Regions from separate parts of the Bradyrhizobium sp. USDA 223 genome, predicted to be linked through region 4. Evidence: riboswitches for the same ligand, from Rfam matches in the RefSeq annotation. Region 4 holds a riboswitch; each other region holds the start of a gene.

Region 1 (3,202 bases), 2.9 Mb from region 4:
GCGAGAGCAGGAAGATGTTGTTGGCTGCGACGTCGGCGCCGGTGGCGTATTGGCTGAAGAAGGTCAGGCCGGGAAAGGCCTCCCAGGTGTAGCCGATGCGGCCCGTCACCGGCGCCCAGTCTTTCGTGAACGGGAAGCCCGCCTTCACGATCCCGTTCTTGTCGGTCGAATTACGGTCGAGCCCGATATGCTCGACGCGGAGGCCGCCGATCAGCGCGAAGCTGCGCGTCAGCTTGAGCCTGTCCTCGAATGACAGCGCCTCGTTGTCGATGCGTGCGGTCTGCTGCTGCGTCGTGAGCAGGCCGTAGAAACCGCGGTTGGGGTCGACCAGCGAAACGGAATCGCCGGGAAAGTTTGCCGCGCCGGGCCTGACGAAATCGAGATAGCTCGACGACAGCGTCGTGACCAGCCGGTTATCGAAGCCCGCAATATTTGTATCCCAGATCAGGTCGGTGATGTTGCCGACCAGCCGCTGGCTGTGGGCGACATAGAAACGCTCGCGATCGACCAGGTTCGTGGTGGAATTGAACGCCTCGATCTCGTTATTGAACCAGATTCGTTCCGCGCCATAGCCATAGGCCTGACTTTTCAGCGTGAGGTCAGGCGCGAGCTTCAGCTCGAATCCGCCACGCAGCCACACTTCCTGCGCCACGTTGCGGTTATCGAGAACGTTGTAATTGGTGTTGAAGGTGCGATCGTCGATGGTGACGGCACCGAGATTCGTTCCGTTGTAATTCGAGACGTAATTGCCGGAGACGATCCCCGTCGTCGCGTGCGAACCGCTGAAGGCGACCGGCACCAGCGGCGCGCCCCAATAGGCCTTCGAGCGGTCTTCACGATATTCGACCGCACCCCAGATCCTGAGGCTGTCGGAAACACGGTAGTTGAGCTGGCCGGACGTGCCGAACGTCTTGACATTGGTGTCGTCGGCAAAGCCGTTGAGCGTGGAACGGCTGATGTCGAAGCGATAGTCCAGCCCCTGCACATTGGCGCTGCCACCGGAGCCGTAATGGGCGCGGAACGAATTCAGCGAATCCCAGGAGAAATTGGCCTCGTTGCTGACAGGTCCGGTGCGAGGCTGCTTAGTGACGAAATTGATCGCGCCGCCGGCGGCGCCCTCGCCCGAGATCAGCGAGGCCGGGCCCTTGAGGAATTCCACCGCCTCCAGATTGGCGGTATCCACGATCCGCGAGGTCATGTTCTGCGGACCGATCTTGATGCCGTTGTAGAGCGTGTTGATCTGGCTGTTGGTGAAGCCGCGCATGGAGAAGGCGGAAGGTTCGGCCGGGTTGTCGCCGGAGCTGACGCCGACGGCGCCCTGCGCCACCTCGGACACGGTGCGATAGCCCTGCTCGCGCATCGTTTCGGCGGAGATCACCTCGACGGTCGCGGGCGTCTGCCGCACCGTCAGGCCGAGCCGCGATGCGCTTTCGGCCACGGCATTGGTGTTGAGGGGCGTCTGCACCGTCGAATCCGGCACGACGGGTTTTGGCGCGGCGGATACAGCCGCCGGCCTGCGCGCTGCTGCGCGACGCGCGCTCTGCGCCGCTCCTGCTGCCTGTTTGGCCGGCTTGCGCGCCTGGGCGGGCGATACCTCGATGGGTGGCAGGGACTCCCGGGCCTGCTGCGCCAGAGCGGCAGGCGGACCAAGAGCGGCGAAGGACGTGAACGCGGCGGAAACCAGCAGGACGCGGCGCGGTCGTGCGATACGGATGGAAGACACAGGTCAAAACCTCGGTATGACGTCAGTGGCACGTCACAGCGAACGAGGTTTCACCTTCGGCTTTAGCCGTCCGATGAAGCCGAATGTCTGTACTCCCCGACCGACATCTTCGCGTGTGACCACGGCTGACGGCAGGTCTCCTGGCTCGCGGGTCGTAACCGCTTCGTCGCCTTCCCGGGACCGAGGACCCAGTGGCTCGTGACGAAGGATTCACCGCTTACAGTTGCGGGGGCAGCCGCGGCATTGGGGACAATTTTCCCCGCACCGCATTCCCTTTTCATTCCCTCTCGGGAAAACCGTCGCGAGCATCTAGGATTACCACCAAGACAGAGTCAATGTGCCAGTTGCGGCGTTGGGGCCACAGCAACCAACTTCCCTGGAGATGAGCATGGAAGGCGAGACCTTCCTCTGGTTGATCAGGCATGCGGCCGTCGCGGGCGTGCCCGGGACGATCCATGCGGCCGATGCGCGGCCCGACCTCGGCGATCACGCCACATTGGCGGCCCTGAGGCGGCGCTTGCCCGCGGATGTCGCCGGATATGCCAGCCCGTCGCGGCGCACGGTCGAGACGGCGCGCGCGCTGGGACTCGAACCGGAGCTGGTCAGCGAATTCGGCGAGCAGGATTTCGGCGACTGGACCGGCCATCGGCATGACGAACTCGCCGCGACCGGCGGCGAGGCCTACGCGCAGGTCTGGCGCGATCCCGCGCACGGGCGGCCGCCGAATGGCGAGAGCTTTGCGGATCAGGTCGCCCGCGTCCGCCTGGGCCTGGCGCAGATTGGCGCAGGCTCCGCGGCGCTGGTCGTTCATTCCGGGACCATTCGGGCCGCGCTTTGCATCGCGCTCGATCTCACACCGGAAGCTGCGCTGCGCTTCGTGGTCGATCCGCTGTCGCTGACCCGGATCGACCGGCTCGCGGGCGGCTGGCGTGTCGTCTCGGTCAACCAGCGCGTGGCTTGAGCCGCATCAAGACGGCCGATCCGGCACGTTGGCCTGCGCGAACGTCGCCATGCCGTTGTGAAGTGCGCAAGCCGAGCGGACCAGCGGCAGCGCGATGGCGGCACCCGATCCCTCGCCGAGCCTGAGATCGAGGCTGATCAGCGGCTGCACATTCAGCGCGCGCAACACCAGCCGATGTCCCTGCTCGGCCGATTGATGCGAGGGCAGCAGGAATGGCTGGCAGGGCGGGTTGAGGCGCGCCGCCGCCAGCGCCGCCACCGAGACGATGAAGCCGTCGATCAACACGGGAATGCGGCGTTGCGCGGCCGCGATGATCGCGCCCGAGATCGCCGCGATCTCGAGGCCGCCGACCGCGCACAGGATCTTCTCGGCCGCGGCTCCGGCGACGCCGTGGCGCGCGATCGCCGCATCGATCACCCGCGCCTTGTGCGCGCGGCCGGCCGCATCGATGCCCGTGCCGCTGCCCGCGATCTCCCCGGCGCTCACACCGAGCAGGCTCGCCGCGATCGCCGCCGACG
Region 2 (3,202 bases), 2.9 Mb from region 4:
ACGGCGGCAATGCGCGCGCCCAGTTCAGCCAGCGCGCCGGACATGACGATCTGATCGGGCATGCCAAGATAGGCCCCCCACCAGATGTGAAGCCCGGCCGGATCGAGCGACTGGAACGCCGTGCCGCCATCGAGCATCACGACGACGGTATCGACGCCCTGCGGCCAGCCGCCTTCGCGCAAGCGCCGCCCCGTCGTGACCAGGAACGGCTCGCCGATGTCGTTGAGCGGCAGCGCATGCGCCGCGCACAGCGCCTGGATCGAGGTGATCCCAGGCACGACTTCGATTGTCGGCAACGGATTCAACCGCCGCGCAATGCGCAGCGAAGAATCATAGAGCGAAGGATCGCCCCAGATCAGCAGCGCGACCTTGCCCTCATCTTCGAGATGCCCAGCGATCGTCTGCGACCAGGTCGCGGCCACCGCATCGTGCCAATCGTCTACGCCCTTGCGGTAGTCCGACTCGGTCGCATCGCGCACGGGAAGGTCGAATTCGGCGATGCGTGTCGTTTTGTTGGTGAGCACACCGGCGCAGATCGTTCGCCTGAGATCGGCGAGATCGGATTTCGCAGTCCCCTTGCGCGGGATCAGGATGAGATCGGCCGCGTTGATGGCGCGGGTCGCGGCGCGCGTGAGCTGCTCGGGATCGCCGCAACCGATGCCTATCAGGGAGAGCGTGAGCATCGCGAGCGCGACGGGCGGCCACGGCGGCCGCCCTTTCGCTTGTCTCTCAGGCCGCGTTGTGAAGGCGCGGCGTGACGAGGCCGGGCGCGGTGACGCCACGCAGCGACTTCGCCAGCGCCAGCACGGCGAGATCGGCCAGCGGCTCGATCACGATGACCAGCGCATAAGCGGCAGCGAACGTCGCAATGCTGGCGAGGTTGCTGATCGCAAAGCCGGAGCCATAGAGCGCCCAGAACGCCACCCATGCGATCACGCCGGCCTGGTAGGTCGTCGAAAGCGCCAGCGCCTGACCGTATTTCAAATCGACATAGGCGGTGTTGCGGGCAATGATCCGCGTGGCGATCGCCTGGATCGCGAACAGCGGCACCAGCAGCGTGGTGACGTTCATGCCGTATTGCGGCAGATCGACTGGCTCCAGCAGCATGCCCTGAAGCAGCAGGCCAATTGCGAGGCCGAAGGCGGCGGGCGCAGCACCAAAGAGCAGGAACAAGGTCGAGCCAAGGATGAAGTGCACCTCTGATACCCCAACCGGAAAGTGCGGCAGGATCTCGAAGAAGACGAAGACGAGAGCGGTGGTGGCCAGTGTCCGCGCGGCGAAAGAGCCGGCGCCCTGCTCGCGCACGGTCTCGACCGCGAGCTTCAAGGCAACGCCGCCTGCGGCGATGCCGGTCGCGTAACTCAACACGAGCTTGGCGCCCGTCACGATCCCGGGTTCGATATGCATGGCTCAATTCCTTCCTGCCGTCACACCCGACGGCCTTGGCCTCAATACGTGCACGGCCGGTCTCCTGGCTCGCGGTTCACTGGGTTCTCCGGCCTTCCCGGACCTTGCGGTCCAGTGGCGGTTCGGAGCCCCTCACCGCTTACAGTCGCGGGGGCGGCTGGGGTTTGGGGCGCCGCAACTGGGTCCGCCCATCCCCATTCCCGATTATGCTCCGGCGCTTTGCGCCGCGTCGAGCACCATGCCTCTCTTGTGTGCCCCTTTCGCATCGCGGGCGTCAAGGGGCGAACCGCTGCCGGAGCGCTCATGCCGGATATTCTCCCGCCAGCGCACCGAACAGGATGACGGCGGCGGTGGAAGCGGCGCCGCCGCGCCCAAGCTGCTCGGCGAGCTCGGCAATCGTGGTGCGGACCAATCGTTCGTCAGATCGCCCGAGGGATTCGGCGAATAGCGCCGGGGTGCTGGGAGCGAGGCCGTGCGCGATCAATTTTGCGGCAAGCGCCGGAAAGGTGCGCCGGCCCATATAGACCACGGTCGTGGCCTCTGGATCGGCCATCGCCGCCCAATTCAGATTGGGCGGCAGCTCGCCCGTGACGTCAGCGCCGGTGATGAACTGCACCCGGCGGGAGGTATGCCGGCGGGTCAGGGGAATGCCGGCCTGGGCGGCGGCGACACAGGCGGAGGTGACGCCGGGAATGATCTCGTAGCCGATGCCGGCTTCGCGCAGCGTCTCGATCTCCTCCTCGAGCCGGCCGAAAATGCCGGCATCGCCGGATTTAAGCCGCACCACGCGCGCGCCTGTTGCGGCATAGTCGACCAGGAGACGGTTGACGTGGTGCTGCTTGGTCGAAGGACGCCCGGCCCGCTTTCCCACCGCGACGAGATTGGCGCCGGGCCGGGCGAGATCGAGGATCGCGCCGGAGGCAAGATCGTCATAAAGCACGACGTCGGCCTCGCGCAGCCGCGTGGCGCCTTTCACCGTGAGGAGCTCGGGATCGCCCGGACCGGCGGAAACGAAAGAGACAAACCCGCTCACCGGTCCTCCGCAATCAGATGGAAGAACGTGCCGGTGGCATGGCCACGGCGCGAGCCGGTTTCGGCAATGACCGCGCCGGTGGCGTCGTGCACGACCGCGAGCGGCGTATCGGGCTGGGCGAGGATGGTCGAATAGTGGAACTCGTGGCCGCGCAGGCGCGCGCCAGGCTTATGCCCCGGCATCGGCGCGGCCAGTTCGGCAAGACGATAGCCGAGATGCATGCGGCGCTTGGCAAAGCTGGTCTCCAGGCCGAGCAGCCCTGTCATCTCATGGCGGATACCGTCGGCGTCGGTCAGGCCTGCGCCCAGCACCATATAGCCTCCGCATTCGCCATGCACCGGCCGCGTCTCGGCGAAAGCGCGCAGTCCGCTGCGAAAGCGCGCATTGCCCGCGATCTTTCCTGCATGAAGCTCGGGATAGCCGCCGGGCAGCCAGCACACGTCGGCGCTCGCGTCGGGCACTTCATCGGCCAGCGGCGAGAACGGCACGATCTCGGCGCCCGCCGCGCGCCAGGCTTCCAGCATATGCGGATAGACGAACGAGAACGCCGCATCGCGCGCCAGCGCGATGCGCTGGCCGGGCGGCCTCACGTTCAAGCCGTTCGCCACAGCTTGCGGCGACCATTTGCCTGCCGAGTGGAGCACCGCATCGAGATCGACGTGCTCGGCGACAAAGCGCGCGGCTTCGTCGATCAGCTTGCCGATCTCGGCCTGCTCCTCGGCCTGCACGAGACCGAGATGCCGCTTCGGCAGGCTGATCTCG
Region 3 (3,202 bases), 2.9 Mb from region 4:
CGGCGAGCACGATGTTGCGCTCTTTCGCGAGTTGCTGAAGCGCCGCAAGCCCGTACGCCCAATAAGACTCTCCGCCGATCAGGCGCACCAATATGCCCCGCGCGCGCGACAGCGTGCGCTCGATATAGGTGTCGACCGATAGCGGATGCCGCAGCTCAGCGAGATTGGCGAGCCGCAGCGACGGCAGGCTGCCCCGACCGCGCCGCCAGCCGGCCGCGAACGCGGCCAAATCGGAATCCGAATACGAGAGCACCACGAGATCGGCCGGGTCCTGGCCGATGTCTCTTGGCGTCGCGGTCTCCTCGAGACCGCGGCTCTCGCGGAAGACGACGTGCATCAGATGCCAGACCCTGAAAGACCAAGTCCCGCCTTGATCGCGGCCTCGTCGATATCGCCATGCTCGCCGATCACGACGAGCTTGGACTGCCTGTGACCCGCGCCCCAAGGCTTGTCGAACTGATGGCGCACCCGCTCGCCGACCGCCTGCAGCAACAGGCGCATCGGCTTGCCCGCGACCGCGATGTAGCCCTTGGCCCGCAGGACGTTCTGCTCGCGCGCCAGCTTCTGGACGGAGGCAACCAGTGCCTCGATATCCGCCACCTCCGGAAGGTCGATCACGACGGAGGCGAAATCATCATGCTCATGCTCTTCCTCGCCGTCGTGATGCGAGGGCCGCGCGGCGAGATCATTCTCGGCCGCCGCACCGAGGCCGAGGATGACGCGCGCGTCGATCGCGCCGTCGGTGACGGGCAGCATCGGCACGCGGCGCGGCATCTCGGCGGTGATCGCCGCCTTTGCGGCTTCGATTCCGGCCGCGCCCGCAAGGTCGGCCTTGGTCAGCAGCACGATATCGGCACAGGCGATCTGGTCCTCGAACACCTCCGACAGCGGCGTCTCGTGATCGAGATTGTCGTCCGCCGCGCGCTGCGCTTCCACCGCAGCCGGATCCGGCGCGAAGCGGCCGGCCGCGACGGCCTCGGCGTCGGCCAGCGCGATCACGCCGTCGACCGTGATGCGCGAGCGGATCTCCGGCCAGTCGAACGCCTTCAGCAGCGGCTTTGGCAGCGCCAGGCCCGAGGTCTCGATCAGGATGTGATCGGGCCGCACCGGCCGCGCCAGCAATTGCTCCATGGTCGGAATGAAATCGTCGGCGACGGTGCAGCAGATGCAGCCATTGGCGAGCTCGACGATGTTCTCCTCCGGGCAGTTCGCATCGGCGCAGGACTTCAGGATCTCGCCGTCGACGCCCTCGCTGCCGAACTCGTTGACGAGCACCGCGAGCTTCTTGCCGCCGGCATTGCTGAGCAGATGCTGGATCAGCGTCGTCTTGCCGGAACCGAGAAAACCGGTGACCACCGTGACGGGGACTTTTGCGAGCGAGTTCATTCAGCGGCCTCCGGCACGACGGCAATGGGGGGAATGCGGGCAAGCGACTGCTTGCGGAAGATCTCGGGACGGCTGCGCCATGGCACGATTCCGTCGGGCGCCGCCGCGTAGGCCGCAGCGCCCGCGACCACGTCCTGCGCATTCGCATCGGACAGGCGGCCATAGACATAGGACCAGCGGCCGGGCGCGCTGAGCGCGACCGAGCAGCCTTGGCTGCAGGCCGACAGGCATTCGACGGGAACCACGCTGACGCCCTCGGGCACGCCGGCCTCGAGGATCGCGCCATGCAGGCGCTTGCCGGGTGTCGTCTCGCCCTCGCCAAGCGTCTGGCCGGCGCGGCAGGTGATGCAGACATGAAGTGTGACGGTCATCGCCTCTTCCAGATAACAGCGGGAGGCGATGAGGCGCACGGACCATTCTCCAGAAAGGCCCGCTTCCCCGTCGCGGAACACCCCGTCCGCCGGTCCAAAACTCGTCCGCGCTGGCAGGTCTCCCGGCTTGCGGAGCAGGGTTTTGGCCCTTCGATCCCCGCCTTCCCGATTCCGTAAGGAATCAGTGGCTTCGGGCATCTCTCCGGTCACGGTCGCGGGGGCGGCTGCAGTTTGGATCCAGATCTTGCCGATTCGGACCCTATCGCATTCCCTCTTCGCCTGTCATAGGACAGGAACCAACGCCGGGCCACCATTTGCCGGTGGCCGCCACTTGTCAAGCCGAAGGACCGGGTCCCATGACATCTGAACCGGATACCCAAACAGCCGAGGAAACCGACATCAGGCATGCCCAGAAAATGGCGAAGAAGAAGGCCGCCCGCGACAAGATCATGGCGACCAAGAGCGGCGAAAAGGGCCTGATCATCGTCCATACCGGCGCCGGCAAGGGAAAATCCTCCTCGGCCTTCGGCATGATCGTCCGTTGCGTTGCGCATGGCTTCCCTTGTGCGGTGGTGCAATTCATCAAGGGCGCCTGGGACACGGGCGAGCGGCGACTGCTCACCGGCCATTTCGGCGACCTCTGTCAGTTCCACGCGATGGGCGAAGGCTTCACCTGGGAGACGCAGGACCGCGCCCGCGACATCGCCGCCGCACGCGCCGGCTGGGAGAAGGCCAAAGAGCTGATCCTCGACGAGCGGCTGCGCATGGTCGTGCTCGACGAGATCAACATCGCGCTGCGCTACGACTATCTCGATATCGCCGAGGTCGTCGAGTTTCTGACGACGCATAAACCTGCGATGACGCATGTCGTGCTCACCGGGCGCAACGCCAAGGACGAGCTGATCGAGATCGCCGACCTCGTCACCGAGATGACGCTGGTCAAGCATCCCTTCCGTTCCGGCATCAAGGCGCAAGCCGGCGTCGAGTTTTGATGCTGATGAGATTGGATTCTAATGCTGCGCCAAGAGAGGTATGCTCCCTCCCCCGCTTGCGGGGGAGGGTTGGGGAGAGGGTATCTCCGCAATCGAGAGCCCCCAAGAGGAGAAAACCCTCACCCGTGCCTTCGGCACGACCTCTCCCGCAAGCGGGAGAGGTGCACCGAGCCCGCAGCTGCTTGATTCAACTCAATCCCATTTCGCTTTAAAAGATATCGATGGCACGCGCATTGATGATCCAGGGGGCCGGCTCGGACGTGGGCAAGTCGCTCATCGTCGCCGGCCTCGCGCGCGCCTTCACGCGCCGCGGTCTGCGGGTGCTGCCGTTCAAGCCGCAGAACATGTCGAACAACGCCGCGGTCACGGTCGACGGCGGCGAGATCGGCCGCGCCCAGGCGCTGCAGGCGCTCGCCGCCGGTGTCGAGCCGCACACCGACATGAACCCGGTGC
Region 4 (3,202 bases):
TGGGTAAGTAGTCGACCCCAACAGGTTCAATGATAGTGCATCGGCCCTGCCGCAGAAGATCGCCGAGCCGGCCTTGCGGCGTAGTCACAAAGTTGAAGTTACTTGGATCATGCAGAAAGCTAAGATTTGCGTCCCTTTCACCATCTGCGACTTCTTTGGCGATCAGCGAGAGCGCTAGGGCACGCCAGCCCAATTCCATCGGCTTCGCATAGGTTGACGCAAGCTCAATCGTACCGTCGAGCGCGACTTTCCAGGTGATAGCGTACTGTTCGTCTGATTTGTTGTCTCGGTGCCTGGTCCACGAAACGAAAACATGGTCGTTTTCGCCAAGTTCAGCGACCCCCCACATCTGAGGGACGAACTGTGCCACCTTCGAGACATTGGAGATGATTTGTTCTATCGTCTCACCATCTTGCGCTCGCCACGTTGACTTGAGTCTTTCGACAAGTGGGTTGTCGCTGGCGCGAATAGTGTTACTCATGGCAGCCGGCCAGGCTAGGCAGATTAGAAGTCCGCCCAGGCGAAGCCATAGCGCGGGTCTTCCTGACATTCTCTTCATGACCCTCGGCCTATCACGGTTCATCCGTACATCTTTCAAGGCGGGCAACCTTGAACCTGCTATGAGCGAGCGCAAGAAGTTTACGGAGACGCGACGGGGCACCCGCGGCTGTCCCGCGCGGGCAGGCGCTCCCCTCTATGTCACGCGCCGCTAACTTCCATAGCCAGCGACAGCGTCAATTGGCTGAGCTGGACATCCCCAGCAGAAGAGACTGGGCATGTCGAGGGGCTTGCATTCTTCGTGCCAGGCAGCAGGCGGAGATTTGCACGGGTTTTATGTCCCTATTGTCGACTTTCCGACCTGCGCACGTTTCGATGTTTCCATTCAGTGTATCGGCCGTAGTTTGTGCATCCTTGTCCCGCACAGATAGTTTGCGGAAGAGGTGAACGCCTCGATGCCAAGTGCCTGATGAGATTCGACGGTGTGTTTGCCGTCATTGAACCGGGTGGTTCGCTAAAGTTGCCGTCGGCGTTCGGCCTACATGATGGCTGGCGATACGAGCCGAGAAGTCTGGCTGGCACGAAAATCAACCTGCTCGCCGCGTATGTTGCTAGATTGCGCCTCCTGCCTTGACGTGTTCAATGGGGATCCTCTAGTCGAGAAAATAGCTGGCCAGCGAATGTGCTGGGCGAACCGCTGGAAATCGGAAGCCGCATCGAATGCATTCTGCTCGAAACGGCGGTAATCGCCGCTACGCGGGCTGGTTTTGTCCCTTTCATTGATGGGGCGGGCGGCGTCGCCTCAAGGCAGCTCCGAGTCGCACTCCGACATCCGACAAGGACATCTCTGATTGCGATAGCTCTGTTTAGAGAATCATAGAGATGGACGGTCATTCGCCTAGTAGATGTCGCAGATTAGCGTGGCACATAATCTGAGAGGTTGACGGAAGAGTCCTCCTGCCGATAATCCAAGCTCGTCGAGGTTCTCCGAATCCCACTTGATCCGGAGCTAAGAGGGAAGCCGGTCCAAATGCCGGCGCTGCCCCCGCAACTGTGAGCGGCGAGCTACTGTCCAACGATGTCACTGAAGCCCGCACGGCTTTGGGAAGGCCGGACAGCAGCGATGAGCCAGCGAGCCAGGAGACCTGCCCCGACGATAGATTGGTCCACGGGCGGGGTGTCTCGGTGGTGCGCCAAGCAGCCGTCGCGCGCGCGACTTCCTCTGCCTGCGTCCGCCATGGCCTCTGTCCCCAACAGGGGTTAACACTATGTCTCTTCTCTCTCTTCCGGTTGCTACGCTCGGTACGCCACGCATCGGTCCAAGGCGTGAGCTCAAATTCGCTCTTGAAAGCTACTGGGCCGGAAAGATCAGCGAACAGCAATTGCTCGAGGACGCATCCGGCCTGCGCGCAGCGAACTGGGCTCGTCAGAAGTCTCTCGGCGTCACGGTCATTCCGTCGAATGACTTCTCGCTGTATGATCAGGTGCTCGATACAAGTGTCATGGTTGGCGCTATCCCGGAGATCTACGCCTCGAAAGGAGAATCCGTTTCCCTCAAGACGTACTTCGCCATGGCTCGCGGATCACAATGCGACGATCAGGATGCGAGTTGCGGTCTGGGCCCGCGGGGGTCTGGCGCACCCGCGCAGGAAATGACTAAGTGGTTTGATACCAACTACCACTACATGGTTCCCGAGTTTTACAAGGGACAGGGGTTCAGACTTTGCTCTCGCAAACCAATTGAAGAGTATGTGGAAGCAAAGGCTCTAGGCTTTCAAACCCGCCCTGTCATGATCGGGCCCGTCACATTCCTAAAGCTCGGTAAGAGTGCCGATAGCGCGTTCCAGCCCCTCTCCCTACTGGATGATTTGATACCGGTCTATATCGACGTTCTGCATGAATTGGCCGAACGAGGGGCAAGTTGGGTTCAGTTTGACGAGCCCTGCCTGGTCCTTGATCTGGACGAAGCGGTGCGAAAATCATTGCTACATGCCTATAACCGGTTCGCAAAGGAGGGACCGGCTATCAAGATCATGGTTGCCAGCTATTTCGGCGAGCTAGGCGACAATCTGGATACCGCATTGAGCCTCCCGGTTTCCGGTCTGCACTTTGATCTAGTTCGAGCGCCAGAGTTGTTGGATAAGATCGTCGCTGTCGGCCGAAGTGATCTCGTCATGTCGCTCGGGGTCATCGACGGCCGTAATGTATGGCGGTCGAACTTGTCGTCCCTTCGTCAGCGGCTGGAGCCCGCGATTGCGAAGCTCGGCAAGCACCGTGTACAGCTCGCTCCATCCTGCTCGCTGCTTCACGTGCCGGTCGATGTTGAACTCGAGACCGGGCTCACGTCCGACGTCAAGAGCTGGCTTGCTTTCTCTGTTCAGAAGATGCGTGAGCTTGCGATCCTGGCGCGAGCACTCGCTGGCGACCAAAATGTTGGGCTCGCTCTTGCCGATTCGGAATGCGCTGCGACTGCCCGCCGGACTTCGCCGAAGATCCATGATGCCAATGTCGCTACCCGGATGAGGGCGATCGACCAGACGATGCGCAGGCGCGCAAGCCCATTTGCCCGTCGTTCCGAGATCCAAAGGGCGCGCTTTGGACTACCAGCTTTTCCCACCACGACAATCGGATCGTTTCCGCAGACCAGCGAGGTTCGAAATGCTCGTGCGGCGCATGCGCTAGGCGCGATGAGCGACGAACAATA

What was found. A riboswitch is a leader RNA that binds a small molecule or an ion and turns the genes downstream of it on or off. The one in region 4 is predicted to bind cobalamin.
Region 1: linked by a shared signal. The riboswitch ahead of ABIA40_RS16415 (TonB-dependent receptor) and the one ahead of metE (5-methyltetrahydropteroyltriglutamate--homocysteine S-methyltransferase) in region 4 are both predicted to bind cobalamin.
Region 2: linked by a shared signal. The riboswitch ahead of ABIA40_RS16435 (energy-coupling factor ABC transporter permease) and the one ahead of metE (5-methyltetrahydropteroyltriglutamate--homocysteine S-methyltransferase) in region 4 are both predicted to bind cobalamin.
Region 3: linked by a shared signal. The riboswitch ahead of ABIA40_RS16500 (DUF1636 domain-containing protein) and the one ahead of metE (5-methyltetrahydropteroyltriglutamate--homocysteine S-methyltransferase) in region 4 are both predicted to bind cobalamin.

The regions. Positions count from the first base shown of each region.
Region 1 covers NZ_JBIYDR010000001.1:3,546,728-3,549,929, forward strand. The annotation lists gene ABIA40_RS16415 (TonB-dependent receptor) at 1-1,723, opposite strand, end outside; cobalamin riboswitch at 1,836-2,039, opposite strand; gene ABIA40_RS16420 (histidine phosphatase family protein) at 2,112-2,684, shown strand; gene cobT (nicotinate-nucleotide--dimethylbenzimidazole phosphoribosyltransferase) at 2,691-3,202, opposite strand, start outside.
Region 2 covers NZ_JBIYDR010000001.1:3,550,543-3,553,744, forward strand. The annotation lists gene cobF (precorrin-6A synthase (deacetylating)) at 1-683, opposite strand, end outside; gene ABIA40_RS16435 (energy-coupling factor ABC transporter permease) at 730-1,407, opposite strand; cobalamin riboswitch at 1,444-1,663, opposite strand; gene cobA (uroporphyrinogen-III C-methyltransferase) at 1,709-2,440, opposite strand; gene ABIA40_RS16445 (cobyrinate a,c-diamide synthase) at 2,437-3,202, opposite strand, start outside.
Region 3 covers NZ_JBIYDR010000001.1:3,563,501-3,566,702, forward strand. The annotation lists gene cobN (cobaltochelatase subunit CobN) at 1-337, opposite strand, end outside; gene cobW (cobalamin biosynthesis protein CobW) at 337-1,386, opposite strand; gene ABIA40_RS16500 (DUF1636 domain-containing protein) at 1,383-1,757, opposite strand; cobalamin riboswitch at 1,852-2,073, opposite strand; gene cobO (cob(I)yrinic acid a,c-diamide adenosyltransferase) at 2,114-2,749, shown strand; gene ABIA40_RS16510 (cobyric acid synthase) at 2,971-3,202, shown strand, end outside.
Region 4 covers NZ_JBIYDR010000001.1:651,010-654,211, forward strand. The annotation lists gene ABIA40_RS02600 (nodulate formation efficiency C protein) at 1-481, opposite strand, end outside; cobalamin riboswitch at 1,462-1,666, shown strand; gene metE (5-methyltetrahydropteroyltriglutamate--homocysteine S-methyltransferase) at 1,767-3,202, shown strand, end outside.